DNA from 3 places in the Bradyrhizobium sp. IC3195 genome. Region 2 is predicted to be linked to each of the others. Evidence: predicted binding sites of a transcription regulator. Region 2 holds the regulator's gene; each other region holds the start of a gene.
The links. The regulator PhoB, encoded in region 2, activates phosphate uptake and scavenging genes when phosphate is short. The targets are predictions, from matches to a motif close to TGTCATNNANCTGTCAT.

Region 1 (10,410 bases), on a different contig from region 2:
GACCCCATTCGCCACTCGCCATTCACTATTCGCCATCTTCACTTTTCCGTCTCGACCAGGCCGCGCACGAACAATTTCTGCATGGCGACGACGACGAACACCGGCGGCAGCATGGCCAGCACGGCGGTTGCCATCACGATCGGCCATTCGGTCAGCGCGTCGGTGGTGGTGATCATCTTGCGGATGCCGATCTGGATGGTCTGCATGTCGTCGCGCGTGGTGATCAAGAGCGGCCAGAGATATTGATTCCAACCGAGGATGAACAGGATCACGAACAGCGCCGCCATGTTGGTGCGCGACAGCGGCAAGAGCGTATCCCAGAAGAAGCGGAAGGGGCCGGCGCCGTCAATGCGCGAGGCCTCCAGCAGCTCGTCCGGCACGGTCATGAAGAACTGGCGGAACAGCAGCGTCGCGGTGGCCGATGCGATCAGCGGCAGCGACAGGCCGGCATAGCTGTCGAGCATGTGCAGGTCGGCGACGATCTTGTAGGTCGGATAGATGCGGACTTCGACCGGCAGCATCAGCGTGATGAAGATCAGCCAGAACAGCGCCATCCGGAACGGGAAGCGGAAATACACGATCGCATAGGCCGAGATGATCGAGACCGCGATCTTGCCCAGCGCGATCAGGAGCGCCATCACCAGCGAGTTCAGCATCATGTTGCCGACCGGCTCGCGGGTCGAGCCGCTCGTGCCGACGAAGATGGTCTGGTAATAGGTCTCGAAGAAATGACCCCCGGGCAGCAACGACATCTGCCCGTTGGCGATCACCGCGTTGTCCTGGGTCGACGCCACGAAGGCGAGATAGACCGGGAAGGCGACGATCGCGATCCCGATCCAGAGGATGACATGGGCAATGTAGCGCCGAAAGCCTTCTTCCTCGACCATCAGTAGGTCACCTTGCGTTCGACGAAGCGGAACTGGATGCCCGTCAGCACGATCACCATGATCATCAGGATCACCGATTGCGCCGCGGAGCTGCCGAGGTTTCCGCCGAGCAGGCCGTCGGTATAGACCTTGTAGACCAGCGTCTCCGTCGACTTGCCCGGACCGCCGCGGGTCATGGTGTCGATGATGCCGAACGTGTCGAAGAAGGCGTAGACGATGTTGACGACCAGGAGGAAGAAGATGGTCGGCGACAGCAGCGGGAAGATCACGGTCCAGAACCTGCGCATCGGGCGCGCACCGTCGATCGCGGCCGCCTCGATCACGCTTCTGGGGATGCTCTGCAGGCCGGCGAGGAAGAACAGGAAGTTGTAGGAGATCTGCTTCCAGGCGGCGGCCAGGATGATCAGCGCTGCGGCCTGGTCGCCGTCGAGCAGCGGATTCCAGTCGATGCCCAGCGCCCGCAGGTAGCGCGAGAGCACGCCGAGCGAGGGATGCAGCATGAAAATCCAGAGCACGCCGACGACCGGCGGCGCGACCGCGTAGGGCCAGATCAGCAGCGTGCGGTAGAGCATCGAGCCGCGCAGCGGCTTGTCCGCCATCACGGCGAGCAGCAGCGCGAACGACAGCGACGACACCGCGATCGCGAACGAGAAGAAGAAGGTGCGCAGGATCGCCTCGAAATAGGCGCGCTCCCTGAACAGCTCGATGTAATTCTCGAACCAGACGAAGCTGGTTGACAGGCCGAAGGCGTCCTGGAGCAGGAAGGACTGGATCATCGCCTGCAAGGCGGGCCAGTAGAAGAAAATCAGAACGATCGCGAGCTGCGGCGCAACCAGCGCATAGGGCAATAGCTTCGATTGGAAAATGGCTTGCTTTTGCATGATGCCCGCGGGGGCGGCAGGCCGGCTGACCGGCCTGCCGCTTGTCGCCTTACTTCACGGCGGTCTTTTCGAACTGGCGCAGCATGGTGTTGCCGCGCTCGACGGCCGCGTCCAGCGCCTGCTTGGCGGTCTTCTTGCCGGCCAGGGCCTGCTCGATCTCTTCCGCCCAGACGTCACGGAGCTGCACCATGTTGCCGAGGCGCAGGCCGCGCGAATTCTGGGTCGGCTCCTTGTTGGTCAGCTCGAGCAGCGGCGTCTCCAGATAGGGCTGGTCCTTGTAGAAGCCATCCGCCTTGGCCTTCTCATAGGCCGCCTTGGTGATCGGCAGATAGCCTGACGCCTTGTGGATGTAGACTTGGCGATCGGTGTCCGAGAGGAAGCCGAAGAATTTGGCGACGCCCTTGTACTCGTCGGCCGACTTGCCGCCCATCACCCAGAGCGAGGCACCGCCGATGATCGAGTTCTGCGGCGCGCCTTTGGCGTCCGGATAATAGGGCATCGGCACCGCGGTGAAGGCGAACTTGGCCTGCGCCTTGACGTTGCCGAAGAACGCCGACGAGGTCAGGTACAGCGGGCATTCGCCCGACGTGAAGCGGCCTTCGCCGGTGTTGGTGCGGCCGGCATAATCGTAGGTCTTGTCCTTCTGGAGCTCGACCAGGTTTTCGAGGTGCTTGACCTGGAGCGGCCCGTTGAATTCCAGCACGGTGTCGAAACCGTCGAGGCCGTTGGCCTTGCTGGCGAGCGGCACGTTGTGCCAGGCGGAGAGCTGCTCGAGATTGACCCAGGTGACCCAGGAGTTGGAGAAGCCGCAGGTGGCGTGCCCGGCCGCCTTCAGCTTCTTGGCGGCGTCGAACACTTCGGGCCAGGTCTTCGGGATCTCGACATTCGCTTTCTTCAGCGCGTCGAGATTGACCCACATCACGGTCGAGGACGAGTTGAAGGGGAAGGACAGCATCTCGCCCTTCGAGGTCGAGTAGTAGCCGGTGATCGCGGGCAGATAGGCCTTCGGATCGAACTTCTCGCCGGTCTCGGCCATCAGCTTGTAGACCGGCTTCACGGCGCCGGTCGCCGCCATCATGGTGGCCGTGCCGACCTCGAACACCTGCATGATGTGCGGCGCGTTGCCGGCGCGGAACGCGGCGATGCCGGCGTTCATCGTGTCGGCGTAGTTGCCCTTGTAGGTCGGGATCACCTTGTAGTCGCTCTGCGTGGTGTTGAAATCGTTGGCGAGCCTGACGATGACGTCGTTGTTGGCGCCGGTCATCGCGTGCCACCACTGGATTTCGGTCACGGCAAGCGCCGGCGACGCGCCGAGACCAATTGTGAGTGCGACGGCCGCCGCCGTGCCAAAATGTCGAAGAGCCATCAAGAACCTCCCTTGCCCGTCACTAAAGAAGCGCTTGCGCTAGCAGCGCCATATGACGTTCACATGACTGTGTAAGCGGGAGAAACGAAAGCAGCAAGCGCGGCCAAATGGGAAGTTGTCAAATAGGCCAAGACGGAGCCGTCAGCCAACTCGTTCGCGCTGCACATGCGTGCGCGCGCCGCAGTGCGGCATTGAGATGAGGCACTATCGCGCCGCGGGCTCCGAACCTCTCCCACTTGCAAGCGGGAGAGGGAGCGCACCACCGTTGACGCTCGCCTTAGCTCAGCGTTTCCGCTCGGGACCGCAGACCGTGCCTTTTTCGACCATCGCGTCGATCTCGGCCTTGGAGTAGCCGAACTCGCCCAGCACCTCGGCCGCATGCTGGCTGAATTTCGGCGGCACGCGGCGCAGGCTCGGCTTGCTGCGGTCGAGCCGGATCGGCGAGGCAACGCCCTTGTACCAGTCCTTCTCGATAATATCGCCACGCGCGATCGTGTGCGGATTGGTCAACGCCTGGTCGATCTTCTGCACGGGACCTGCAGGCAGGCCGGCCGCGAGCAGGCGGTTGCACAGCGGCTCGGCCTCGTGCTGGCTGAACACGGCCGCAAGCTCGGCGCGCAGTGCCTCGCGATTGGCGATGCGGTCCTTGTTGCGGGCAAAGCGCGGATCGGTGCCGAGCTCGGGTTTGCCGATCTCCTTCGCCAGCTTGCGGAAGGTGCCGTCATTGCCGACGCCGATGAAGATGTTGTCGGTCTTGGTCGGGAAGATCGCGTAAGGCACGAGGTTCGGATGCTCGTTGCCGGTGAGACCAGGCGGCTTGCCATGCATGAAATAATTCGCGGTGTGCGGATGCATGATGGCAAGGCCGGTCTCGTACAGCGTCGTCTCCAGGAACTGCCCCTTGCCCGACCGCTGCCGCTCCGACAGCGCCATCAGGATGCCGATCGCCGCATAAAGTCCGGTGGTGATGTCGACCAGCGGCACGCCGATCCGCATCGGCCCGCTCTCGGGCGAGCCGGTGGCTGCGATCATGCCGGTCATGGCCTGGATGATGGCATCATAGCCGGGGTTGCCGCCGCGCGGGCCGTCGGCGCCGAAGCCGCAGATCCGGCAATGCACGAGGCGGGGATATTTCTTGCTGAGGACGTCGTTGCCGATGCCCCATTTCTCCAGCGTGCCCGGCTTGAAATTCTCGATCAGGACGTCGGCGGTCTCCAACATCTTGAGCAGCACGATTCGGCCGCCTTCGGAGGCGAGGTCGAGGCCGATCGAGCGCTTGTTGCGGTTGATGCCGACGAAATAGGCCGCATCCTCCTCGTGGAACGGAGGGCCCCATTCGCGCACCTCGTCGCCCGCGGGCGGCTCGACCTTGATCACGTCGGCGCCGTGGTCGGCGAGGATCTGGGTGCAGTAGGGGCCGCCGAGCACGCGCGTGAGATCGATGACGCGCAATCCGCTCATGGCGCCCGTTGCTGCTTCAGTCATGCCTTCGCTTCCCTGTGTCGATCATTGGATCACAGGCCTAGCGAGGTTTGTTTGCGCCAGCAATGGCGCCGAGCGTGGAGCCGTATGCGCCGCCGAGCAGCCATGCCGCAGCATGGCAAATTCAGTCGGATGCGGCCGGCCCGAGGGGGGATTCCCGGGCCAGCCAATCCGCGCTGCCGATCAGACCACCGTCAGGCGAACGTCGACATTGCCGCGCGTGGCATTGGAGTACGGGCACACCTGGTGCGCCTTCGCCACCAGCGCCTCGGCGTCTGCGCGGGCAAGGCCCGGCAGCGAGACCGCGAGGTCGATATCGAGGCCGAAGCCGCCCTCGGAGCGCGGGCCGATGCCGACGGTCGAGGTGACCGAGGCGTCGGCAGGCACCTTCGGGCCGCCCTGCGAGGCCACGAACTTCATCGCGCCGATGAAGCAGGCGGCATAGCCGGCCGCAAACAGCTGCTCGGGATTGTTGCCAGCGCCGCCGCCACCGCCGAGCTCCTTCGGCGTGGTGAGCTTGACGTCGAGCGCGCCGTCGAGGGTCGCAGCATGGCCGTCGCGGCCGCCGGTGGCCTTGGCGCTGGTCTTGTAGAGGACGTTCACGGACATTGTCGTCTCCTCGGGTCTTTCCGGGTTGGGGTGTAAGCTTTATCGCAGACAATTAGATTGCGCGCAATCTAATTCGTCGCGCCTCACATTTAATTGTTCGCAATTGAATGTGGCGCCGGCCGGGCCCAGAATGGGAGAAACGCGCAGGATTCTTCATGGCCCGGAAATCAACGGCGGTAGACCCGCTTCGTCTCGACAACCAGATCTGCTTCGCGGTCTATTCCGCTACGCACGCCTTTAACCGCGTCTACAAGCCGCTGCTCGATCGGCTCGGCCTGACCTATCCGCAATATCTGGTCATGCTGGTGCTGTGGGAGCGCGACGACGTGCCGGTCAAGGAGATCGGCGAGAAGCTGTTCCTGGATTCGGGCACGCTGACGCCGCTGCTGAAGCGGCTCGAGGCCGCCCATCTCGTCAGGCGCACCCGCTCGCGTGAGGACGAGCGTCAGGTTCTGATCGCCCTGACGCCGCAGGGCCATGCACTGAAGGAGAAGGCCCGCAGCGTGCCGCAATCGATCCTGGCGGCATCGGACTGCTCGGTGTCGGAGCTGGTCGCGATGAAAGACGAGATCGTCGCGCTGAGGGATCGGCTGAATGCGGTGATCGGGGAGTAGGGGCTAAAGCCGCTTCTTGGCGAAGGAGCCGCCTGATGCTGACTTCAAGTACTTTTCGAATGCGACGGCCTGCTTCTCGTCGCTGAATGCGACGTAAGTCTTGAGCCGCCAAGGTCCGTATTTCGAAGTGTGGGGCACCTCGCCAGCATTGTGCTTTGCCAGTCGGGCGCGGAGGTCGTCAGTGATCCCGACATAGAAGAGGAGAGAATCAAGGCTCTCAAGGATGTAGACGTACTTCACGGGCACACTCCTCGGTAGGCGAGGAGAGCTTACACCCGCTCCTTGTTTTGCTGAAGCCCGGCTTCGCCCTTCGGGCTTCGCCGCGGCAGCCTTCGCTAGCTTCGCCACGAGGGAGCGGAGCTGGCTTGCCGAGCCGTAGCTGGCGAAGCCAGCGAAGGCTGGTGGAGCCAGGCGGGATCGAACCGCCGACCTCTTGCATGCCATGCAAGCGCTCTCCCAGCTGAGCTATGGCCCCTTAGTCCAAATGGGAGGATCCTGGGGGACCCGTCCCGGCCGGCGAGCGCTCTAGGCGACTCGCGCGGTGCACCCTTTTTCACAGATCAGGGCTGATCTCAAGTCTCTTCATCACCGCCGACATCACCAATGATGTCGGTCACGTCCTCATCGCCCTCTTCCTCGTCGGCAATGAAGGTCGAATCGTCGTCATCATCGTCGTCGAGGGTCTCGTCGACCTCGATATCGTCCTCCGATTCGGGCACGACCGCCTTGACCTTGCCGGTGTTCTCCTCGGCATCGGCCTCCTCGAGCGAGACCAACTCCTCGGTCTCCGCCGGCTCCGGCGCGTTGTCCTGGGCCATGTTGCGGGCCTCGGCCGCACGGGGGCCGCGGACAGGAGCGACCGGGGCGATCGGCACCACTTCGCCGGTATAGGGCGAGATCACCGGATTCTTGTTGAGGTCATAGAACTTCTTGCCCGTGGTCGGGCAAATACGTTTGGTTCCGAGTTCGGACTTGGCCACGGCAGGAATCCTGGGAATGTCTGAAAAGCGGTGCTTCACTTGGCTAGTTGGCGGCCCGCTGTCAATAGCGCATTACGGGAGAACGACATGCCCGTGACGGGGCGCGGACCATGTGGTACCTGCGCGCCAGCCCACCGGGCCTATTCAAGGACACAATCTTGACCCATTCCGACCAACCGAGGCCGCTCCAGTCTCGCGCCAGCGGTCCCCTGACCGGGAAAGTACGGGTGCCCGGCGACAAGTCGATCTCCCACCGCGCCCTCATCCTGGGCGCGCTCGCGGTCGGCGAAACCAGGATTTCGGGCCTGCTCGAGGGCGAGGACGTCCTCAACACCGCCAAATCGATGCAGGCGCTGGGCGCCAGCGTCGAGCGCACCGGCGATTTCGCCTGGACCGTCAACGGCGTCGGGGTCGGAGGCTTCGCCCAGCCCAAGGCAGCACTGGATTTCGGCAATTCCGGCACCGGCTGCCGGCTGGTCATGGGCGCCGTCGCCGGCTGCCCGATTTCGGCGGTGTTCGACGGCGACGCCTCGCTGCGCAGCCGTCCGATGCGCCGGATCCTCGATCCCCTGGAAAAGATGGGTGCCAGAGTCACCGCCGGCGGCGAGGGCGGGCGCCTGCCGCTGACCCTCCAGGGCGCGCGCGACCCCCTGCCGATCGTCTACAAGACCCCGGTCGCCTCGGCCCAGATCAAATCGGCCGTGCTGCTGGCGGGCCTCGCCGCTCCCGGCACCACCACGGTCATCGAGACCGAGGCCAGCCGCGACCACACCGAGCTGATGCTGAAGCATTTCGGCGCCGACATCACCTCGGTCCAGGAAGGCCGGCACGGCCGCCGCATCACGCTGGTGGGCCAGCCCGAGCTGCATGGCGCCAATGTCGTGGTGCCCGCCGATCCCTCTTCGGCTGCCTTCCCGATCGTCGCGGCGCTGATCGTGGAGGGCTCCGATGTCGTGCTGTCCGACGTCATGACCAATCCGCTGCGCACTGGGCTGTTCACCACGCTGCGCGAAATGGGCGCCTCCATCGAGGAGAGCGAAGTGCGCGGCGATGCCGGCGAGCCGATGGCGCGCTTGCGCGTGCGGGCGTCGAAGCTGCGCGGCGTCGAGGTGCCGCCCGAGCGCGCGCCGTCGATGATCGACGAATATCTGGTGCTGGCGGTGGCGGCGTCGTTCGCCGAAGGCACCACGATCATGCGCGGCCTGCAGGAGCTGCGCGTCAAGGAATCCGACCGGCTTGAAGCCACCGCCGCCATGCTGCGCGTCAACGGCGTCAAGGTCGAGGTCTCCGGCGACGATCTGATCGTAAGGGGTCGCGGCCACGTCCCGGGCGGCGGCACTGTCGCCACCCATATGGACCATCGCATCGCGATGTCCGCGCTGGTGATGGGCTGCGCCTCCGATCAGCCTGTTACGGTCGACGACACCGCCTTCATCGCCACCAGCTTTCCGGATTTCATTCCGATGATGCGTTCGCTAGGGGCCGAGTTTTCATGATCATCGCCATCGACGGGCCCGCGGCTTCGGGCAAGGGGACGCTCGGCAAGCGTCTCGCCCACCATTACGGCTATCGTCATCTCGATACCGGCGTGATCTATCGCGCGGTCGCCTACGCCTTGATGCAGTCGGGGCACGATCTCAACGATGAGGCGGCCGCGGTGCAGGCCGCGTTGGAGCTCGATCCCGAAAAGTTCGGTAATCCTGCGCTGAAGACCCAGAAGGCCGGCGAGGGGGCCTCGATCGTCTCGGCAATCCCTCGGGTTCGCGAGGTCCTGGTCAATTTCCAGCGCCAGTTCGCCGCCGATCCGCCCGGCGCCGTGCTCGACGGCCGCGATATTGGAACCGTGATCTGCCCCCATGCCGACGTGAAGATCTTCGTGGTCGCCGACCCCAAGGTCCGCGCCCGGCGCCGCACCATGGAGGCCAAAGCGCGGGGCGAGGAGGCGGACGAGGCGGCCGTACTCGCCGACATCCTCCAGCGTGACGAACGTGACAAGAATCGGCCGATTGCGCCTCTGAAACCGGCCCCGGATGCTTACTTGCTAGATAACTCCCAACTGGATATAGAAGGCGGCGTCCGGGCCGCCATCGACATTATCGAGGCTGTCCGAGCGGGCCGGTCGCGGGGTTAAGCCGCCGCCGTCATTGGAGGAAGTGCCCGCTCCCGCTCTTTGAGGTCGATACGCTTCGTCCCGGTTTTGGGACCGGCGCGATCCAGGTTCCGGACAAAGCTTTCAACGTATCGAACGCGCGGGCCTCAGCCGGCCCGCTTCCGCTGTTCTGGTCGCTAGATCGGGGCAACGAGCGGTCGCTCGAAGGTCTTGCGGACCTTCCGACACTGCGCGCGCGATGCGCCCATGAACCCAACGGCCGGCAGACATCCGCAACTGGAGAACAAATGGCTTCGACTTCTGCTGATACCTATAGCCCGTCGCGCGACGATTTCGCCGCGATGCTCGACGAGTCCTTCGCAGGTGGCAACCTGCAGGAAAGCTCCGTCGTCAAGGGCAAGGTGGTTGCAATTGAAAAGGACATGGCCGTCATCGACGTCGGCCTGAAGACCGAGGGCCGCGTCGCGCTGCGCGAATTTTCCGGCCCCGGCCGTGAGAGCGACCTCAAGGTCGGCGACGAGGTGGAAGTGTTCCTCGATCGCATTGAAAACGCCCTCGGCGAAGCCGTGCTGTCGCGCGACAAGGCGCGCCGCGAAGAGAGCTGGGGCAAGCTGGAGAAGGCGTTTCAGAACAACGAGAAGGTCAACGGCGTCATCTTCAACCAGGTCAAGGGCGGCTTCACCGTCGACCTCGACGGTGCCGTGGCCTTCCTGCCGCGCTCGCAGGTCGACATCCGTCCGATCCGCGACGTTGCGCCGCTGATGAACAACTCGCAGCCGTTCCAGATCCTGAAGATGGACCGCCGCCGCGGCAACATCGTCGTGTCCCGCCGCACGGTGTTGGAAGAGACCCGCGCCGAGCAGCGCCAGGAGCTGGTGCAGAACCTCGAAGAGGGTCAGGTCATCGACGGCGTGGTCAAGAACATCACCGATTACGGTGCGTTCGTCGACCTCGGCGGCATCGACGGCCTCCTGCACGTCACCGACATCGCGTGGCGCCGCGTCAACCACCCGACCGAGGTGCTCTCGATCGGCCAGACCGTGAAGGTCAAGATCATCAAGATCAACCACGAGACGCATCGCATCTCGCTGGGCATGAAGCAGCTGCTGGACGATCCGTGGCAGGGCATCGAAGCCAAGTACCCGCTGGGTGCCCGCTTCACCGGCCGCGTCACCAACATCACCGACTACGGTGCGTTCGTCGAGCTCGAGCCGGGCATCGAAGGCCTGATCCATGTCTCCGAGATGTCGTGGACCAAGAAGAATATGCACCCTGGCAAGATCGTGTCGACCTCGCAGGAAGTCGACGTGCAGGTGCTGGAAGTGGATTCCGTCAAGCGCCGCATCTCGCTCGGCCTCAAGCAGACCATGCGCAACCCCTGGGAGGTCTTCGTCGAGAAGCACCCGACCGGTTCGGTGGTCGAGGGCGAGGTCAAGAACAAGACCGAGTTCGGTCTGTTCCTGGGCCTCGAGGGCGACGTC
Region 2 (10,410 bases):
CCAAGGCCAGCGCGGACTGGAAGAGCAAGGTCGGCGAGGGCACCGCGGTCGAGTGGCCGGTCGGCGTCGGCGCCAAGGGCAACGAGGGTGTGTCGGGCAACATCAGCCAGACCAAGAACTCGATCGGCTATGTCGAATACGCCTATGCCAAGCAGAACAAGCTCACCCACACCGGTCTCGTCAACAAGGCCGGCAAGCCGGTGCAGCCGACCGTCGAGGCCTTCCAGGCGGCCGCCTCCAACGCCGATTGGTCCAAGGCTCCCGGCTATTACGTCATCCTGACCGAGCAGCCCGGCGAGAAGTCCTGGCCGATCACGGCGGCGACCTTCATCCTGATGCACAAGTCCGCCACCGACAAGGCGGCCGCGCAGGAAGCGATCAAGTTCTTCCGCTGGGCCTTCAAGAACGGCGGCAAGATGGCCGAGGAGCTCGACTACATTCCGATGCCGGACAGCGTCGTCCAGCAGATCGAGAAGACCTGGGCTGCCGAGATCAAGAGCTAAGGCGCTATATGTGTCCCGGACACGGTTCCGGGACGCTGCAAGATCTCCGCTCCGGATCGGCCTCCTGCAGCATCCGGAGCGCGCCACCAACAACAAGCGTACATAAAACGGGTATAGGGGATCGGCGTGGCTGAGATGGCTGTTGAGAGCAATGTGATTGATGCTGCCGGTCCATATGATCGCGCCAAGGCCTTGAGCGCGTTCAAGCTCGGCGACGTCACCTTCTACTGGATCACGCGGTTGTCCGCGATCTCGGTGCTGCTGATCCTCGGCGGCATCATCATCTCGCTGATCGTCGGCGCCTTCCCGGCGATCCAGGAGTTCGGCATCTCCTTCCTGTGGACGCAGCGCTGGGCGCCCTCGGCCGATCCGCCGGTGCTCGGCGCGCTCGGGCCGATCTACGGCACGCTCGTCACCTCCTTCATCGCGATGCTGATCGCCATTCCCGTCGGTCTCGGCATTGCGATCTTCCTCACCGAGCTCTGCCCGCAATGGCTGCGGCGCCCGATCGGCATGGCGGTTGAGCTGCTCGCCGGCATCCCCTCGATCATCTACGGCATGTGGGGCTTCTTCGTGCTCGGCCCGTTCCTGGCCAACACCTTCCAGCCTTTCATGATCAGGGTGTTCGACGGCGTCCCCGTGCTGGGCGCGATCTTCGCAGGGCCCCCGTCCTATCTCAGCCTGTTCAACGCCGCGCTGATCCTCGCCATCATGGTGCTGCCCTTCATCACCTCGATTTCGGTCGACGTGTTCAAGACGGTGCCGCCGGTGCTGAAGGAAGCCGCCTACGGCGTCGGCTGCACCACCTGGGAGGTCGTCCGCAGCGTGGTGATCCCCTACACCCGCGTCGGCATCATCGGCGGCGTCATGCTGGCGCTGGGCCGGGCGCTCGGCGAGACCATGGCGGTGACCTTCATCATCGGCAACTCGTTCCGGATCTCCTCGTCGATCTTCGCGCCGGGCACGACGATTTCGGCGGCGATCGCCTCCGAATTTGCCGAGAGCGACGGCCTGCACCAGTCCGGCCTGATCCTGCTCGGCCTCCTGCTGTTCGTGCTGACGTTCTTCGTGCTCGCTGCCGCCCGTTTGATGCTGCTGCGCCTCGAAACCAAGGCCGGGAAGTGAAGCCATGAACCCGATCTATTCGCGCCGCCGCCGCTGGGACATCATCATTCGCGGCCTCTGCATCGCAGCCGCCGCCTTCGGCGTCACCTGGCTCGCGCTGATCCTGGTCACGCTGCTCTACAACGGCCTGGCCGGGCTCAACCTCCAGGTCTTCACAGCTGACACGCCGCCGCCCGGATCGACCGAGGGCGGCCTGCGCAACGCCATCGTCGGCTCGTTGATCATGACCGTGATCGGCGTCGGCATCGGCGCGCCGCTCGGCCTGTTCGCCGGCACCTATCTCGCCGAGTACGGCCGCAACGACAAGCTGACCTCGGTGATCCGCTTCATCAACGACATTCTCCTGTCGGCACCCTCGATCATCATCGGCCTCTTCATCTATGGCGCGGTGGTGGTGCCGATGCGCGGCTTCTCGGCGATTGCGGGCGCGCTGGCGCTTGCCGTCATCGTGATCCCGGTCGTCGTGCGCACCACCGAAGACATGCTACTGCTGGTGCCGAATCCGTTGCGCGAAGCTGCCAGCGCGCTCGGCCTGCCGCGCTCGCTGGTGATCAAGCGTATCGCCTATCGTGCCGCGCGCTCCGGCCTCATCACCGGCGTGCTGCTGGCGACCGCCCGAGTCGCCGGCGAGACCGCGCCGCTGTTGTTCACGGCACTATCGAACCAGTTCTTCAGCCTCGGCCTGAACAAGACGATGGCGAACCTGCCTGTCACCATCAACAACTTCGTGCAGAGCCCCTACGAGTATTGGAAGCAACTCGCCTGGAGCGGCGCGCTGTTGATCACCCTGACCGTGCTTGCCCTTAACATTGGCGCGCGCATCCTTGGCGCCGAGAGGACTGCAAAATGAGTGAAATGTCTGTTTCCGTCAGCGCACCGACCGTTCATCCCGGCTCGCAGCCCCTGCCCGAGGCGCCCGCCAAGGTCACGGCGCGCAACCTCAACTTCTACTACGGCGACCACCACGCGTTGAAGAACATCAACCTGGCGCTCGGCACCAACCGCGTCACGGCGTTCATCGGCCCGTCCGGCTGCGGCAAGTCCACCCTGCTGCGCATCTTCAACCGGATGTACGACCTCTATCCGGGCCAGCGCGCCGACGGTCAGCTGTTGCTCGACCATACCAACATCCTCGACCCCAAGCTCGACCTCAACCTGCTCCGCGCCCGGGTCGGCATGGTGTTCCAGAAGCCGACGCCGTTCCCGATGACGATCTACGAGAACATCGCCTTCGGCATTCGTCTCTATGAGAAGATCTCCAAGTCCGAGATGGACGACCGCGTCGAGAAGGCGCTGCGCGGTGGCGCGCTGTGGAACGAGGTCAAGGACAAGCTCAATGCCTCCGGCCTGTCGCTCTCCGGCGGCCAGCAGCAGCGCCTCTGCATCGCCCGCACCGTCGCGGTGCGGCCCGAGGTGATCCTGTTTGACGAGCCCTGCTCGGCGCTCGACCCGATCTCGACCGCCAAGGTCGAGGAGCTGATCCAGGAATTGTCCGAGAACTACACGATCGCGATCGTCACCCACAACATGCAGCAGGCGGCGCGCGTTTCCGACAAGACCGCCTTCATGTATCTCGGCGAGTTGATCGAGTTCGACGACACCAGCAAGATCTTCACGTCGCCGAGCGATCGGCGCACGCAGGATTACATCACCGGCCGGTTCGGCTGAGGAGACGGAACATGGGTTCTGAACATACCGTAAAGGCTTTCGACAGCGACCTTCAGGAGCTCACCCGCCTGGTCGCCGAGATGGGCGGCATCGCCGAGCGCATGATCGTCGATTCCGTCGACGCGCTCATCCGCCGCGACGTCGCGCTCGGCCAGCGCGTCGTCGCCACCGACGTCGAGCTCGACGCGCTGCAGAAGCGCATCGAGGAGCGCGCCGTGCTCACCATCGCCCGCCGCCAGCCGATGGCCGTCGACCTGCGCGAGATCGTCGGCGCGATGCGCGTTGCGACAGATCTCGAGCGCATCGGTGATCTCGCCAAGAACATGGGCAAGCGCGTCGCGGCGCTGGAGACGGATTTCCATCCGCTCAAGCTGTTCCGCGGCCTGGAGCACATGACCGACCTCGTGCAGCAGCAGGTCAAGTCGGTACTGGACGCCTATGCCGCGCACGACCTGCCGGCGGCGATGGCGGTGTGGAAGGGCGACGAAGAAGTCGACGCCATCTGCACCTCGCTGTTCCGCGAGCTCCTCACCTACATGATGGAGGATCCGCGCAACATCTCGTTCTGCATCCACCTGATGTTCTGTGCCAAGAACATCGAGCGGATCGGCGACCACGCCACCAACATCGCCGAGACCGTGTTCTACATGATCGAGGGCCAGGCGATCACCGACAAGCGGCCCAAGGGCGACATGACGACCTTCGCCACGACGGTGCCGAACACCTGACGACTTAAGGAGCTACGACCACATGGGCGCACGCATTATGGTGGTTGAGGACGAGGAAGCTCTCACCGAGCTTCTTCGCTACAACCTCGAAGGCGACGGCTATGACGTCGAGACGGTGATGCGCGGCGATGACGCCGACACCCGCCTCAAGGAGCACATTCCCGATCTGATCGTGCTCGACTGGATGCTGCCGGGCCTGTCAGGCATCGAGCTGTGCCGGCGGCTTCGGACCCGCCCCGAGACCAAGCAGCTGCCGATCATCATGCTCACCGCGCGCGGCGAGGAGAGCGAACGGGTGCGCGGGCTCGCGACCGGCGCGGATGATTATATCGTCAAGCCGTTCTCGGTGCCGGAGCTGCTTGCGCGCGTGAAGGGCCTGCTCAGGCGTGCGAGTCCCGAGCGCCTCGCCACCGTGCTCGCCTATGGCGATATCGAGCTCGACCGCGACAAGCGCCGCGTGGCGCGCTCGGGCCGGCCGATCGATCTCGGTCCGACCGAATATCGCCTGCTGGAGTTCTTCCTGGAGCATCCCGGCCGCGTGTTCTCGCGCGAGCAGCTGCTCGACAGCGTCTGGGGCCGCGACATCTACATCGACGAGCGCACCGTCGACGTCCATATCGGCCGCCTGCGCAAGCTGCTCAACCTTGGCCGCGAGCAGGACCCGATCCGCACCGTCCGCGGCGCCGGCTACGCGCTGGACGATCGCTTCGCGAAGGCTGAGCAGACGTAAGATCGGGCGAGTTGTTGGTTCTCGGCCGCGGCAACAATCTCGGTCGTCATCCCGGGGCGCGCGCAGCGCGAGCCCGGGATCTCAGCGCGAGCGCGCGCGCTCGTCGCGATCAGCCACAGGACGTGGTTTGGCGAAGACTCGGAGTGACCATCTCGCGCAACGATTGCGCCCCGCGGTTACGGATCCCCGCCTTCGCGGGGATGACACCGAGCGATTGGGAGCCGTCATCGTGTGACGGCTGCAGTCTTGGCGATCAAGCTTGGCGATCAAAGCTTGGCGATCAGGGAATTCCGCAAGCTCACCGCGTGCCCGGTTTCGGTGCTGCGCGACGGCGATCCGCTGCGGGCTGATAGGCCACGCGCGAATGCTGGGCACAATAGGGCAGGCCGGAGAGCGCCTTGCCGCCGCAGAAGAAGAAATCCGGGCTCGAGGGATCGCCGACCGGCCAGTGGCAGGTCGCCTCGTTCAATTCCAGCAGCGACAGCCGCTGGCTCATCGGCACCACGTTGTCGTAGGTAACCGGCTCGGCTTCCAACTCGACCTCGAAGGCCTGCGCCAACGCGGTGTTGCCGCGCGCGACGGGGCGGGTCACCCGCATCATATGCTGCGCGGGCCGTGCCTTGCGCGGCCGCGGCGCTGCCGATGAAGGGCTCTTGGCGCGGCCGGACAGGCCGAGCCGGTGCACCTTGCCGATCACGGCATTGCGGGTCACATTGCCGAGCTCCGCCGCGATCTGGCTGGCCGAAAGTCCGGCCTCCCAGAGCTTCTTCAGCTGCTCGACGCGATCATCGGACCAGGTCAAAACCGTCATTGCACCCTTTCCCTCGCTGCGCGCCTGCCATCCTGGGGCCTTCGCAGCGAATGCTTTAGCCTTGAAAAACCCGTGCCGTCAGAATCCCTTAAGGCTCGCCGGGCGCGCTCAAGACGCCCGAACGTTTACGCCGGTACATGAGGACTTCTGGGATCAGAACTGCTGCACGAGATGTCGTATCTGACAGTCCAAACGCTACAATATGGCGTGACTCCCGCGCAAGAGTCCGCCGACTCGCTTCCACATGTTCCGTGGTGAAAAACCCGCAAAATCGGCACCGCAAGACTACGGAATCAGCGTTTCGCGAGGCTTTCCGGGCGGCATTGACACCCGTCTTGCCAGGCATAAGATAGTGCCACGTGCCGCCCTTAAAAGGCGGCACGTTTCGTTTTCCGGGGCCGGTCGATGGTGCGTCGCGCAATGCATGCCTCACACCGTCCGCAACATTCAAGTGACGTCATGACTAACAGCGCAGCGCCGCATTTGCTCCCCGTTTTCGCCAGGGCCGACCTCGGTTTCGAGCGCGGCGAAGGCTGCTGGCTGATCGCGACCAACGGCGATCGCTATCTCGATTTCACCTCGGGTGTCGCGGTGAATGCGCTCGGCCATGTCCATCCCGCGCTGGTCAAGGCGTTGCAGGAGCAGGCGACCAAGCTCTGGCACATGTCGAACCTGTTCCAGAGCCCTGACGGCGAGAAGCTCGCAAGCCGCCTCTGCAATGAGAGCTTTGCGGACTTCGTGTTCTTCTGCAATTCCGGCGCCGAGGCGCTGGAAGGCGTGATCAAGCTGGTGCGCCACCATCACTTCTCCAAGGGGCATCCGGAACGTTACCGCATGATCACCTTCGAGGGTGCCTTCCATGGCCGCACGCTGGCGACGCTCGCCGCCACCGGCTCTGCGAAATATCTCAAGGGCTTCGGTCCGCCGATGGACGGCTTCGATCAGGTGCCGCACGGCGACCTCGACGCCGTGAAGAAGGCGATTGGTCCGCACACCGCCGGCATTCTCATCGAGCCGATCCAGGGCGAGGGTGGCGTTCGTTCTGCACCTCACGCCTTCCTGAGGGCGCTGCGCGAACTCTGTAACGAGCGCGGCCTGTTGCTCGCCTTCGACGAGGTGCAGACCGGCATGGGCCGCACCGGCGAGCTCTTTGCCTACAAGCGCACCGGCGTCACACCGGATGTGATGTCGCTCGCCAAGGCGCTCGGCGGCGGCTTTCCGATCGGCGCGGTGCTGGCGACCGCGGACGCGGCGGCCGGCATGGGGCCCGGCTCGCACGGCTCCACCTTCGGCGGCAATCCGCTCGCGATCTCGGCTGCCAACGCCGTGCTCGATGTCATGCTCAAGCCCGGCTTCTTCGACCACGTCCAGAAGATGTCGCTGCTGCTCAAGCAGAAGCTCGCCTCCGTGATCGATCGTCATCCTGATGTCGTCAGCGAGGTGCGCGGCGAGGGCCTGCTGATCGGCATCAAGGCGGTGGTGCCCTCGGGCGATCTCGTCGCGGCGCTGCGCGCCGAAAAGCTGCTCACCGTCGGGGCCGGCGACAATGTCGTGCGCTTCCTGCCGCCCCTGATCGTCACGGAAGCGGAGATCGAGGACAGCGTCGGCCGGTTAGAGCGCGCCTGCGCTGCGATCTCCTCCAGCCAGACCAAGCGGGCGGCAAGCTGATGAGCACGACGCCCAACAAAGCTCCCAAGCACTTCCTGGACATCAACGAGCTGCCGCTCTCGGAGCTCAAGAGCATGCTCGCTGCCTCTTCGGCGATGAAGGCGAAGCAGAAGGCGCAGCAGCCGGTCAGGCCGCTCGAGGGCAAGACGCTGGCGATGATCTTCGAACGTCCCTCGACCCGCACCCGCGTCTCGTTCGACGTCGGCATGCGCCAGCTCGGCGGCGAGGCGATCATGCTCACCGGCGCCGAGATGCAGCTCGGCCGCGGCGAGACCATCGCCGACACCGCGCGGGTTCTGTCGCGCTATGTCAACGCCATCATGATCCGCATCCTCAACCATGATGCGCTGCTGGAGCTTGCGGCCAACGCCACCGTGCCCGTCATCAACGGCCTGACGCGGCGTTCGCATCCCTGCCAGGTGATGGCCGACCTCATGACCTATGAGGAACATCGCGGCCCGATCGAGGGCAAGACGGTGGCCTGGACCGGCGACGACAACAACGTGCTGGCGTCCTGGGCCCATGCCGCCGAGCGCTTCAAATTCCAGCTCAATGTCGCAACGCCGCCGGAGCTCGCACCGAAAAAGGCCATGCGCGACTGGATCAAGGCGACGGGCGCGCCGATCGTGCTCGGCACCGATCCGGAAGCCGCCGTGCGCGGCGCCGATTGCGTCGTCACCGACACCTGGGTGTCGATGGGCGACAAGGAGGGCGAGCACCGCCACAACGTGCTCAAGCCCTACCAGGTCAATGCCAAGCTGATGTCGCTGGCCAAGGCGGACGCATTGTTCATGCATTGCCTGCCGGCCCATCGCGGCGAGGAGGTCACCGACGAGGTGATCGACGGGCCGCAATCGGTCGTGTTCGATGAGGCCGAAAACCGCCTGCACGCGCAGAAGGGCATCTTGGCCTGGTGCTTCGACGCGGTGAAGTAGCCTTCTTGTAGCCCGGATGAAGCGCAGCGAAATCCGGGGTTCTCAACGCGTGGAAAGACCCCCCGGATTGCGCTGCGCTCCATCCGGGCTACGCACTCGTCGTTCCGCGGACGACGGAATGCGGGCTTGCCTCTTTCAATTTGCATCGAACGACCCCAGATAAAGCGCCATGGTTTCCCAGTCTCCTGACATGAACACCGGGCCTGAAGGCCCGGTTCGCGCGCCATCATCGGTTCCGATCGATGACGCCGTGCTGCCTTACGAGGTCGACGCGCTTGACGTGCGCGGGCGCCTGGTGCGGCTTGGCCCCGCGCTCGACGACATCCTCACCAAGCACGATTATCCCGCAGCCGTGGGCAAGCTGCTCGGCGAGGCCATCGTGCTGACGACGCTGCTCGGATCGGCGCTGAAATTCGAGGGCCGCTTCATTCTTCAGGCCCAGACCGACGGTCCGGTGTCGTTTCTGGTGGTCGACTACAAGGCCCCGGACCGCCTGCGCGCCTATGCGCGCTTCGATGCCTCGCGCCTGGGCACGGCCAAGGATTCCGGCACGCTGCTCGGTCGCGGCCATCTCGCCATGACCATCGACCAGGGCCACGACATGAGCCGTTACCAGGGTCTGGTTGCGCTCGACGGCGGCAGCCTGGAAGACGCCGCCCACGAATATTTCCTGCGCTCCGAGCAGATCCCGACGCGCGTGCGCCTCGCGGTCGGCGAGGAGTGGCGCTCGAGCGACGGCGGCAAGCATCGCTGGCGCGCCGGCGGCATGCTGATGCAATTTCTGCCGAAGGCGCCGGAGCGCGCGCGGCAGGCGGACTTGCATCCCGGCGATGCGCCCGACGGCACCGAGGTGCACAGCGTCGCGGAAGACGATGCCTGGGTCGAGGCACGCTCGCTGATCGAGACGGTCGAAGACGTCGAGCTGATCGATCCCGAGCTCTCCGGCGAGCGGCTGCTCTACCGCCTCTTCCACGAGCGCGGCGTGCGCGTGTTCAATCCGCAGGTGCTCGAGGCGCGGTGCTCCTGCTCGCGCGATGCGGTCGCCGCGATGCTCAAGAGCTTCTCGCACGACGACCGCGCCGCCATGGTCAAGGACGACAAGGTCGTCGTCACCTGCGAATTCTGTTCGTCGGTGTACCAGTTCACGCCGCACGAGGCGGGCGTCGAGGACGCCTGAGCCTACCCGCGTCGCTGCACTCGCAATGTCGAGTGGAGCAGTGCCACACGCGCGGTGTCATCGCCCGACTTGATCGGGCGATCCAGTACTCCGAGACGATGCTGATCGAACGAGAGGCCGCGGCGTACTGGATGCCCCGGTCAAGCCGGGGCATGACAGTTGTGAGTGTTACGGCGAACTCGCCTCTCTAATTCAACACCCGCTTGTTGTCGGGGCTGTCCAGCGAAAACGTCGGCACGTCGATCTCGAAACGCTCGCCGGTTTCGCTGACCATCTGGTAGCGGCCGGTCATGAAGCCCGAGGCGGTCGAGAGCGGCACGCCGGAGGTGTATTCGAAGCGTTCGCCGGGGGCGAGGATCGGCTGCTCGCCGACCACGCCTTCGCCCTTCACCTCCTGCTGGCGGCCGGAGGCATCGGTGATGATCCAGTGCCGTGTCTTGAGCTGCACGGTCTCCTCGCCCGAATTGGTGATGACGATGGTGTAGGACCAGAAGTAGCGCGAGCGGTCGGCCGACGATTGCTCCGGAACAAAGTTCGGCTCGACGGTCACTTCGATCTGGCGGGTCACGGCGCGGTACATGGCTGTCATCATACCGAAATCCGCCCCGGGAACCAAACCCCCGCGGGCGCCTTGGCGACATCGTCCCGCCAGAATTGGCGGGAAAGCACACCATCGAGGGAGACACCCTGATGTGATCCGGACGCTTTGCGAGACGACAGCCGGACCATTACACTGCTTCAACGTCGCGATTTGCGGAAGGGTTTCCAGGCCCCGATGACCATTGCCGACCAAGTGACGGGATCGACCATCGCAGGAACCGCGGGCGCCAAGCCCGCAGGGACCAAGGCGCGCGCCGCAGCGCCGGCCATCACGCTGCCCGCCATCGGCGAGCGCGAGCTCCGGCTCGATCTGTTCCGCGGCCTCGCGCTGTGGCTGATCTTCATCGACCATCTGCCGCCCAGTCTGCTGACCTGGTTCACGATCCGCAATTACGGCCTCAGCGACGCCACCGAGATCTTCATCTTCATCTCCGGCTACACCGCGGCCTTCGTCTATGGCCGGGC
Region 3 (10,410 bases), on a different contig from region 2:
CCCTCGCCGATCTCCGCAATGCGGCCGTCGGCAAGCGCGAGCCAGCCCTGTTCGATCACCCGGTCAGCCAGCACGATCCTGGCGTTGGCGATCACGGATTCCTTCTTCATTTCCCCATTCCTTCAGGCCGCGGCGGCAAAGCCGGTGACGTCGACGATGCGGTCGGCAATCAAATGACGGATTTCGTCGTCATGGACAATGGCAACCATGGCGACGCCCTGACGTTTCTTTTCAGCGACCAGCTCGACCACCACGGCGCGATTGACCGCATCGAGCGAGGCGGTCGGCTCGTCCAGCAGCAGGATCGGCAGCTCCGAGATGAAGCCACGGGCGATGTTCACGCGCTGCTGCTCGCCGCCGGAGAAGGTCGCGGGGGGAAGCTGCCAGAGCCGTTCGGGGATGTTGAGACGATGCAGCAGCTCGCCGGCGCGCGCCTGTGCGTCTGCCCGGCTCATGCCATTCGCGATCAGCGGCTCCGCGACGACGTCGATGGTGGCGACGCGCGGCACCGCGCGCAGGAACTGGCTGACATAGCCGATGGTGGAGCGGCGGATGTTGAGCACCTGGCGTGGCTCGGCGGTGGCAAGATCGACCACTTTGCCGCGATGGCGGATGCCGATGCAGCCGCTATCGCAGCGATAATTGCCGAAGATCATCTTCAGGATGGACGACTTGCCGGCGCCCGACGGCCCCGACAGCACGACGCACTCGCCTGGATTGACCTGGAAGGTCACGCCACGCACGACAGGCAGCTCGATGCCGCCCTGCAGGTGCATCGTAAAGGTCTTGCCGGCGTCAGTGATGTCGATCATGGCGGTCATTGGAAAGCTCATATCGTAAAGTTCATGGCGGCAGGATCGAGGAGACGAGGAGCTGGGTATAGGGCTCGCGCGGGTCGTCGAGCACCTGGTCCGTGAGACCGGTCTCGATGACGCGGCCGCCTTTCATCACCATCACGCGGTGCGACAAGAGGCGCGCCACCGCGAGATCGTGGGTGACGATGATGACGGCGAGGTTCAGCTCGGCGACGAGGCTGCGCAAGAGATCGAGCAGGCGCGCCTGCACCGATACGTCAAGGCCGCCGGTCGGCTCGTCCATGAACACGAGCCGCGGCTCGGTAACGAGGTTGCGGGCGATCTGGAGGCGCTGGCGCATGCCGCCGGAATAGGTGCGCGGCGCATCGTCGATGCGCGCGACGTCGATCTCGACGCGCGTCAGCCAATCCGACGCGGTCTCACGGATGCGGCCGTAGTGATTCCACCCCACCGCCATCAGCCGCTCGCCGACATTGGCGCCGGCCGAGACTGCCATGCGCAGGCCCTGCGCGGGGTCTTGATGCACAAAGCCCCAATCGGTGCGGAACAGGAAGCGGCGCTCGGCCTCGCCGAGCGTCGTGAGATCGCGGGTGACGCCATCACGCATCCGATAGGACACATGGCCTGCACTCGGCGCGAGCTGGCCCGACAGCATCTGCAGCAGCGTCGATTTGCCGGAACCGGATTCGCCGACGATCGCCAGCACCTCGCCGGGATACAGGGAGAACGAGACGTCGCGGCAGGCATTGATGCGGCCAAACGACTTGCTGAGCGATTTTGCGATCAGCAGCGGCTCGTCGTTTTCGACCAGATTCTGATCAGCCATTCGCGGCCTCCTGCGCCTTCTCCTTGTACGGCGCGGCACTGAGGCTGCCGTGATGGCCGGCGGCCTGGCGGCCCTCGCAATAATCGGTGTCCGAGCACACGAACATGCGCCCGCCCTTGTCGTCGATGACGATCTCGTCGAGATACGAATTCTCCGCCCCGCAGAGCGCGCAGGGCGCGTTGAAGCGGTAGGGCTCGAACGCGTGATCCTCGAAATCGAGCGACACCACCTGCGTGTAGGGCGGGATCGCGTAGATGCGCTTCTCGCGGCCGGCGCCGAACAATTGCAGCGCCGGGGAATTGTCCATCTTGGGATTGTCGAATTTCGGCGTCGGCGACGGGTCCATCACGTAGCGCGCATTGACCTTGACCGGATAGGCATAGGCGGTGGCGATGTGGCCGAAGCGCGCGATGTCCTCGTAGAGCTTCACATGCATCAGGCCGTATTCGGCCAGCGCATGCATGCGCCGCGTCTCGGTCTCGCGCGGCTCGAGGAAGCGCAACGGCTCGGGGATCGGCACCTGATAGACCAGCACCTGGTTCGCGCGCAGCGCCGTCTCGGGGATGCGGTGACGGGTCTGGATCACGGTTGCTTCGTCCGTCGCCGTCGTCGTCGCAACGCCCGCCGTCTTGGCGAAGAATTTGCGAATCGAGATCGCGTTCGTCGTGTCGTCGGAGCCCTGGTCGATCACCTTCAGCACGTCCTGCGGCCCCAGGATCGCGGCCGTGACCTGCACGCCGCCGGTGCCCCAGCCATAGGGCATCGGCATCTCGCGGCTGGCGAACGGCACCTGATAACCGGGGATCGCGATCGCCTTCAGGATCGCGCGGCGGATCATCCGCTTGGTCTGCTCGTCGAGATAGGCGAAATTGTAGGCGGGCGCGTTCATTCCGCGGCCTCCTTCATGGCATCGGGCGTATTGGCATCGGCGAACTCCTGACGCAGCTTTCGGAGCAGGCCGAGCTCGGACTGGAAGTCGACATAGTGCGGCAGCTTCAGGTGCTCGACGAAGCCGGTCGCCTGGACGTTGTCCGAATGCGACATCACGAACTCCTCGTCCTGCGCCGGTGCGAGCGCCTCCTCGCCGAGCTCACGGGCGCGCAATGCGCGGTCGACCAGCGCCATCGACATGGTCTTGCGTTCGCTCTGGCCGAAGGCGAGGCCATAGCCGCGGGTGAAGCACGGCGCCTCGGTCGCCGAGCCCTTGAACTGGTTGACCATCTGGCACTCGGTGAGCTCGATCGCACCGAGCGGCACGGCGAAGCCGACGTCTTCCGCGACGAATTCGACCTCGACCTCGCCGAAGCGGATCTCGCCGACGAAGGGATGGTTGCGGCCGTAGCCGCGCTGGGTGGAATAGCCCATCGCGAGCAGAAAGCCTTCGTCACCGCGCGCGAGGTTTTGCAGGCGCAAATCACGGTCCGCGGGGAAATTCAGCGGCTCGCGGGTGAGATCGCCGACGCTGGCGCCGTCCTCGGCTTCCGGCGATGATTCGATCAGCCCGTCGCGCCCGAGAATGTCTGTCACGCGCGGCGTCGGCGCGGTGGAGGCTTCGGCCGCAGCCGGCCTCTCCGGCACAAAACCTTGGGCGAGCGATGGATCGAGCAGGCGGTGCGTGTAGTCGAAGGTCGGCCCCAGGATCTGGCCGCCGGGAATGTCCTTGAAGGTCGCCGACACCCGCCGCTGCACCCGCATGGTGCCGGTGTCGACCGGCTCGCTGGCACCGAAGCGCGGCAGCGTGGCGCGGAAGGCGCGAACCAGGAAGATCGCCTCGATCAAATCGCCGCGCGCCTGCTTGATCGCAAGCGACGCGAGCTCGCGGTCATAGAGCGAGCCTTCGCTCATGACGCGATCGACGGCCAGGCCGAGCTGCTCCGAGATCTGGTCGAGCGTGATTTCCGCAACGCTCTGGTCGCCGCGCCGCTTATGCGCGAGCAGGCGATGGGCGTTCTCGATGGCGCGTTCGCCGCCTTTGACTGCGACATACATGCTTCTAGCTTCCCTTGCTCACGACGCGCGTGGTGCGGGGGATCGCGACCACGGCGTCATCGGCGACCAGCACCACATCGATGCCGCGCGGAAACAGCGCTTCGTTCATATTCAGGCGCTCGAACAGGTCGAACGGCTTGATCGACGCTTGTAGCGTGGCGACCCCGTCGATGCCGGGGCCGCGCAGCTCGAAGCTGCGCCCGGAGGCGAGGCTGTCGACCTGGACGATCACCGTGGTCGAGCGGTCCGGATACTCGCTGGTGCCGAACGCGAAGGATTCGAACGAGGGCAAGGCGCCGCCGTCACCGATGAGCGCGAACGAAGCGATCGACGAATCCTGCACGACCGGCGCGCCGGTGTGAAACTTCAGCCACTTCGTCACGTCCAAGCTTTCCGCCATCCGTGTATCGAGCCAGAGCGGCGTGTCGTGATCGAACAGCGTCAGCGCGATCGCGGCGGTGCCGCGCATCATCGTATCAGGCGCGCCCGCCATCGGAACGATGCGCTGGACCGAGCCCGGCCGCGCCATGGCGTCCATGACCGAGCGAAAGGTCGATTGCGCCGACAGCACCTTGTCGGCGAAACCGGGCGGCAGCTCCGCAATCGTGGTCATGATCTCACCCCTCACCGCGCACCATGGTGTAGAAATCAACCTTCGTCGCGGCGGCCGCTGCCGCCGCCTGCTTGCGCCTGACCATAAGCTGCTCGCGCAACGGCGCGATAACGTCGCGCTCCACCGCTCCGCCGAAATCGCGGGACTGCACCAGCGCATCGCACAGCGCAATCAGCCGCGCCTTCTCACCGTCGCGGCCGAGCGTGTAGCCGAACCCGACCTCGCCGCTCGCAAGCCGCACCGCGGCGCGCGACACCGTCGCTTCGCCGAGATTGAACGGCGCGCCGTCGCCGCCGACCCGGCCGCGCAGCATGACGAGGCCGTTCTCGGGCGTGCGCAGATCCTGATGGTCCGGGAGGGACAAGTTGCGGAGGCGAGCGGCGATCTCGCCCGCCTCCGCGTGCGCCAGCACCGCCATTGCGGCCTTGCGCTGGGCTTGCTGGTCGTCGTGCTGGGTCACCTGGTCCATCGAACCTTCTACAGAACTTGCCGCACCGAAGTTGTCTATGATAATAGACAACTTCATACGGACGCGCCATGACTGTTTCGTGACAATGCTGTGACTTCTGGAGTAGGTTTCCCGCGACATGAGCATGCAGGACACAGCCTCCTCGGGCGTCGCGCTATGGCGCCTCGTGGCCGATGGCATCGAGCGCGGCATCGCCGACGGCCGCTTTGCGGCCGGCGACAAATTGCCGGGCGAGATGGAGATCGCCGAAACCTATCGCGTCAACCGCCACACCGTGCGGCGCGCGCTGGCAGCGCTTGCCGAGCGCGGCCTGGTGCGTGCCGAGCGCGGCAGCGGCACCTATGTCGAGGCGCAGAAGCTCGCTTATCCCCTGCGCTCGCGCACGCGGTTCTCCGAGATCGTCGGCGCCGATGGCCGCGAGCCGCACGGCCGGCTGATCGAGGCGACCGATGACGTCGCGACACGCGAGCTCGCACGAGAGTTGGGATTAAAGACCGGCGCGCCGCTGGTGCGGATCGAGGCGATTCGCCTCGCCGATCGCACGCCGATCTGTGTTTCCACCACCTGGCTATCGGCGGAGCGGTTTCCGGAGGCGGGCGCCGTGTTCGCGGCAACGCGTTCGATGACGAAGCTGCTTGAGCATTTCGGCGTCCGCGACTATCGCCGTGGCGCAACGAGAATCACCGCAGGGATCGTCGACGCGAGCGACGCCGCACGGCTCGATCTGGCGCTGGGGCGGCCGATCCTGGTGGTCGACGCCACCGACCATGATCTCATGGGCAAGCCGCTGGTGACGAAGCACTCGCGCTTTGCGGCAGAGCGGGTGGAGTTTTTGGTGGAGAACGCTTAGATCAGAGCGTTTTCCAGCGAAGCCTGCCCTCGGACTTGATCCGGGGTGGAAACGATTTGCGTCGAGAAAACGCGTCAAAACAAAAATCAGAGCTCCGTTCCGATCCAATCGGAACGGATAAGACTGCAGTACGACGTTAGGCGACCGTCCGCTTGCCGATGATCGCGAAGCGCAGCTTGCCGGAAATCCAGTCGATCGACGATACAGTTACCAGGATCAGCAGGATCAGAAACGATACCTTCTGCCATTCCAGCACCCGGATCTGTTCGGCAAGCTGAAGGCCAATGCCGCCAGCGCCAACGATTCCGATGATCGTCGCCGATCGCGTATTCGACTCGAAATAGTAGAGCACCTGGCTCAGCAAGACCGGGAACACCTGCGGCAGCAATCCGAAGCGGACGCTGTGGAGATGGTTGCCGCCCGATGACCGAACGCCTTCCGCGGGGTTCTTCTCGGCGACCTCGATCGCTTCCGAGAACAGCTTGCCGAACGTTCCGAAATCGCTGCAGATCACGGCCAGGATGCCGGCAAACGGCCCCAGCCCCACGACGCCGACCCAGATCAGTGCCCAGATCAAGGTATCGACTCCACGGATGGTATCGAGGCCACGACGGGTCAATAGGCGGATGATCCGGTTTGCAACCACGTTGCGCGCCGCCAGCAGGGATACCGGCAGCGCGAGCAGCGCGCCACCCAGCGTGCCGAGAAACGCGATCGACACCGTCTCTCCGAGCGCATACAGATATTTCAGGACCTCCGCCCAAGAACCCGGGCTGGGCGGCAACATGAGCTGGACGAATTCGCCCAGCCTGACCATGCCCTGGGAGAGCCGATTAAAGGGAATATCGAGCTGGACGATCCCGAACAGGAACAGCCCGACCGCCCCGCCGACGAGTATTGCGATCCTTCCCCGCTGCCACCAATCGGTCCGGAAGACGTCGGGATACCGTTCGGCAATGCCGGCCCGGTTTTCAAAACTGAAGGAGCTCATCGGGTGCTTCCCTCCAGCCCGAGCAGGCGGTGTCGCAACCGTTCCGTCAGGAAGTCGATCAACATGACGGTAAGGACGATGAGCAGCAGGATGGCGCTGACGTCGGTGAAGTAGAACTTGCGAACCGCCTCGATCAGATCCTGACCGATCCCGCCGGCGCCGACGAAGCCCATCACGGCGGCGCCCCGCACGTTGATCTCGAACCTGAGCAAGGCATAGCTCACGAAGTTCGAGAGGACCTGAGGTAACGCGCCGAACCGAACGACCTGAACCCAGCTGCCCCCGCTTGCCGCCACCCCTTCGACCGGCTTGCTGTCGATGTTCTCGACAACCTCGGCGAATTGCTTGCCCAACGCTCCGGCGGTATGGATTGCAATCGCCAGAACGCCCGGCAGCGGCCCGAGACCAAAGGCCAGCACGAAGATCAGGGCAAACACGATCTCCGGCACGGTCCTGAAAAACTCCAGAACGCGCCGGGTGACGAAAACAGTCGTTCCTGATTTCACGAGATTGGCCGAGGCGAGGAAGCAAAGCGCGAAACCGCACAGCGCACCCGAGAGGGTGCCCATATAGGCTATCAGCAACGTATCCCCGAGAAGCCGTGCCCAGCGCGGCAATCCCCACAGCCACTCCGCCAAATCGCTCCATGCGGTCGCGAACGAAAATTTGGGTGCGATGCTGAGGAAATAGGCCGGGAAGCGCCAGAAATTCTCGACAAAATTTCCGAGACTGACCTCGCCCATCCAGCCCGCGGCAATGGCAACGGCGATCAGGACGGCGGCACCGAGCCATACGCGGCGGCGCTTGGCGGCAATTGCGGCCGCATAGCGATCGCCAAGCTCACGCAGCCTGGCTTCCGGAAATTCGGGAACTGCTGTTCGCATGGGATGTTCGGAAGAGCCGACGGGCAGATCTTGCGATCTGCCCGACTTGTCCAACCCTTCGTTTCCCTCAGGATTTCTGCTTGCGAATGCTGTCGACAAACTTGGTCAGTTCGATCACGGCGTCATACGCCTTGTGGTCGACCTCGACGTAGGGCAATTGCTTCCCCTCGTAAATCTTGTCGAAAGCCGCCTTGTCCTTCACCGCAATTTCCAGCACGGCTTTCTTGATCGCCGCCTTGAGGTCGTCAGGCAGGCTGCTGAGATAGGCCATCGGCGAGTTCACGATCTGCTCGGACTTCATGATGATCTTGAAATCCGCGGCCTTCGCCATGCCCTTCCGTTCCATCCGGAGCAGGTTCGATTCCTTCTCGTCGTTCCACCAGTTGAACGCCGCGTCGCAGGTGCCCTGGGAAAGCCCGATCACCGCGTTTTCATGGCTCCCCGAATAGACCACCTTGGCGAAGAACTTTTCCGGGTCGATGCCCATCTTGTTCATCGCGAAACGCGGCACGTTGTTGCCGGAAGTCGAATTGGGATCGACGAGGCAGAGGTTCTTGCCTTGCAGGTCCTTAATGTCCTTGTAGCTCGAATCGCTTTTGACATAGAGAACCGAGTAATAGCCTTTGGTGCCGTCGCCGTTCACCTCGATCGCGAACGGTTCGACCTTCGCGCCAATGATGTAGGCACGCGCGTAGGACGCCGGGCCGTACATCGCAATGTGAATGTTTCCTGCACGCTGACCTTCGATCACCGCGGCGTAGTCGTTGGCGATGCGCAGCGTGACCTTGGTTCCAAGCTCGCGGGACAGGTACTCCGTCAGAGGCGTCCAGCGGTTGGTGGTGCCGGAGGCATTCTCGTCGGGGACTTTTGCGAAGATCAACTCAGGATATTTCGCCTTCCAGTCCTGCGCCGCAGCGGCTGAAACTGAAAATGCCAGGGCCGCCGCAGCGGCAACGATCGTACGACGGTCTATCATGACGTCTCCCATTTCAAGGTTATGAAACTGTCGAGTTCCGGCTCTACGCTAGGCTCGATTTAAAGAAGCAGCGATCAGGCCACGGCAACCGTGCGGAGGGCAGGAACTGCTGTGCCGACCGATGCATCCGCGGGCGCAACATCCATGACTTCATTCGCCTCGAGATCGTACAGCTCGCGCGCGATATGATCGGTCAAGGCCGCCGGCGCGCCGTCGAACACCACGCGTCCGGCCGCCATGCCGATCAGGCGGTCGCAATAGCTGCGGGCGAGATCGAGCGAATGCAGGTTGCAGAGCACGGTGATACCGAAATGCTTGTTGATGCGCAGAAGCGCATCCATCACGATCTTGGTGTTGCGGGGATCGAGCGAGGCGATCGGCTCGTCGGCAAGGATAATGTCGGGCTGCTGAACCAGCGCCCGCGCGATCGCCACGCGCTGCTGCTGACCGCCCGAGAGCTGGTCGGCGCGCTGGGCCGCGATGGCAGCCATGTCGAACTGCTCGAGCGCCGACATCGCGATGGCCTTGTCTTCTTCGGGCCAAAGCTGCAGCAGCGACCGCCATGTCGGCACCGTCGACAGCCGCCCCATCAGCACATTGGTGAGGACGTCGAGCCGGCCGACGAGGTTGAACTGCTGAAAAATCATCGCCGACCGCGCACGCCACTGCCGCAGCTCCTTGCCGCGCAGCGCGGTGACGTCGACGCCTTCGAACAGGATGCGGCCTTCGGAGGGCTCGATGAGGCGGTTGATGGACCGCAGCAATGTCGACTTGCCGGCGCCGGATCGCCCGATCACCCCGACGAAGCCGCCAGGGGAAACTTGAAACGAAGCATCGTCCACAGCGGCCTTCGCGCCGAAGCGACACGTCAGACCTTCAACCACCAGCATCGAGGGGCTCCAGAGTAGCTGGAGCCAACCGCTAACGCCCGTGGTTAACACTTGTGTGACAAGGCTGCTGCAGTGCGGCCATCCTACGCACGTCATCCCCTGTCATCTCATTGTCACGACACCGTCATCCGGCCGCTCGAAGAAAGACTCCCGCCCTCGCACTTCGGATGCAACATGGCCAAAGCTCTTTCGGTTCAGCCGACCGTCGATCCCTCGGCCAAGCTGCATGAGACCAGGCTTGGCGCCTACACCGAAGTCGGCGCGCGCACGATCCTGCATGAAGTCGCGATGGGCGATTATTCCTATGTCGTGAACGATGCGCAGATCACCTACGCCACCATCGGAAAGTTCTGCTCGATCGCGGCGATGACCCGCATCAATCCCGGCAACCATCCGATGCATCGCGCCACTCAGGCGCATTTCACTTACCGATCCAGCGCCTATTTCGAAGGTGAGAGCGACGATCTCGAGTTCTTCGACTGGCGCCGCCGGCATCACGTTCATATCGGCCATGACGTCTGGATCGGCCATGGCGCGATCGTGCTGCCGGGCCGCAACATCGGCACCGGCGCGGTGATCGCCGCCGGCGCGATCGTCACCAAGGACGTGCCGGCCTACAGCATCGTCGCCGGCAATCCGGCCCGCATCGTGCGGCGGCGATTCTCGGAGGAGATCGCCGGACGGCTCGCAAGGCTTGCTTGGTGGGACTGGGATCACGACAAGTTGCGCGAGGCGCTGCCCAATTTCCGCAAGCTCGGGATTGAAGATTTCCTCTCGGCATACGAAGCAAAAGCGAGCTCACTCGCCAATTCTCCTGCCAGCAAACGAAGCGCGGTCGCGTGACAGACATATTCATCGAAGGCGGCCGGGCCCTGATCGGCGCCGAGCTCGTCGAAACCTCCCTTCTCGTCTCCGGAACAGACATTGCAGAGGTCGACGCCTCTCGCGGCCGGGCGCGGCTGGCGCTGGATGCCCGTGACCTGCTGGTGCTGCCCGGCATCGTTGATCTGCATGGCGATGCCTTCGAGCGCCAGATGATGCCGCGCGCCGGCGTCGACTTTCCGATCGACGTCGCGCTCGCCGACAGCGACCGCCAGGCGATCAGCA

Region 1: a site for PhoB is predicted at 3,187-3,203, ahead of ugpB (sn-glycerol-3-phosphate ABC transporter substrate-binding protein UgpB). Genes of this name have one in related genera too.
Region 3: a site for PhoB is predicted at 4,781-4,797, ahead of phnF (phosphonate metabolism transcriptional regulator PhnF). Genes of this name have one in related genera too.

Annotation. Positions count from the first base shown of each region.
Region 1 is NZ_JADYVG010000021.1:42,450-52,859, forward strand. Features, by position in the region: gene ugpE (sn-glycerol-3-phosphate ABC transporter permease UgpE) at 39-887, opposite strand; gene ugpA (sn-glycerol-3-phosphate ABC transporter permease UgpA) at 887-1,768, opposite strand; gene ugpB (sn-glycerol-3-phosphate ABC transporter substrate-binding protein UgpB) at 1,818-3,134, opposite strand; gene I6F09_RS29535 (CaiB/BaiF CoA-transferase family protein) at 3,417-4,619, opposite strand; gene I6F09_RS29540 (organic hydroperoxide resistance protein) at 4,800-5,225, opposite strand; gene I6F09_RS29545 (MarR family transcriptional regulator) at 5,381-5,839, shown strand; gene I6F09_RS29550 (GIY-YIG nuclease family protein) at 5,843-6,079, opposite strand; tRNA gene I6F09_RS29555 (tRNA-Ala) at 6,239-6,314, opposite strand; gene I6F09_RS29560 (TIGR02300 family protein) at 6,412-6,819, opposite strand; gene aroA (3-phosphoshikimate 1-carboxyvinyltransferase) at 6,978-8,315, shown strand; gene cmk ((d)CMP kinase) at 8,312-8,950, shown strand; gene rpsA (30S ribosomal protein S1) at 9,217-10,410, shown strand, end outside.
Region 2 is NZ_JADYVG010000007.1:184,306-194,715, reverse strand. Features, by position in the region: gene pstS (phosphate ABC transporter substrate-binding protein PstS) at 1-503, shown strand, start outside; gene pstC (phosphate ABC transporter permease subunit PstC) at 639-1,628, shown strand; gene pstA (phosphate ABC transporter permease PstA) at 1,633-2,478, shown strand; gene pstB (phosphate ABC transporter ATP-binding protein PstB) at 2,475-3,296, shown strand; gene phoU (phosphate signaling complex protein PhoU) at 3,308-4,024, shown strand; gene phoB (phosphate regulon transcriptional regulator PhoB) at 4,047-4,754, shown strand; gene I6F09_RS16765 (GcrA family cell cycle regulator) at 5,053-5,565, opposite strand; gene I6F09_RS16760 (aspartate aminotransferase family protein) at 6,025-7,233, shown strand; gene argF (ornithine carbamoyltransferase) at 7,233-8,168, shown strand; gene I6F09_RS16750 (Hsp33 family molecular chaperone) at 8,338-9,345, shown strand; gene apaG (Co2+/Mg2+ efflux protein ApaG) at 9,533-9,925, opposite strand; gene I6F09_RS16740 (OpgC domain-containing protein) at 10,121-10,410, shown strand, end outside.
Region 3 is NZ_JADYVG010000019.1:4,168-14,577, reverse strand. Features, by position in the region: gene I6F09_RS27965 (alpha-D-ribose 1-methylphosphonate 5-triphosphate diphosphatase) at 1-110, opposite strand, end outside; gene phnL (phosphonate C-P lyase system protein PhnL) at 123-821, opposite strand; gene phnK (phosphonate C-P lyase system protein PhnK) at 844-1,641, opposite strand; gene I6F09_RS27950 (alpha-D-ribose 1-methylphosphonate 5-phosphate C-P-lyase PhnJ) at 1,634-2,530, opposite strand; gene I6F09_RS27945 (carbon-phosphorus lyase complex subunit PhnI) at 2,527-3,630, opposite strand; gene phnH (phosphonate C-P lyase system protein PhnH) at 3,635-4,243, opposite strand; gene phnG (phosphonate C-P lyase system protein PhnG) at 4,248-4,712, opposite strand; gene phnF (phosphonate metabolism transcriptional regulator PhnF) at 4,831-5,562, shown strand; gene phnE (phosphonate ABC transporter, permease protein PhnE) at 5,699-6,553, opposite strand; gene phnE (phosphonate ABC transporter, permease protein PhnE) at 6,550-7,437, opposite strand; gene phnD (phosphonate ABC transporter substrate-binding protein) at 7,505-8,413, opposite strand; gene phnC (phosphonate ABC transporter ATP-binding protein) at 8,488-9,303, opposite strand; gene I6F09_RS27905 (chloramphenicol acetyltransferase) at 9,478-10,146, shown strand; gene I6F09_RS27900 (alpha-D-ribose 1-methylphosphonate 5-triphosphate diphosphatase) at 10,143-10,410, shown strand, end outside.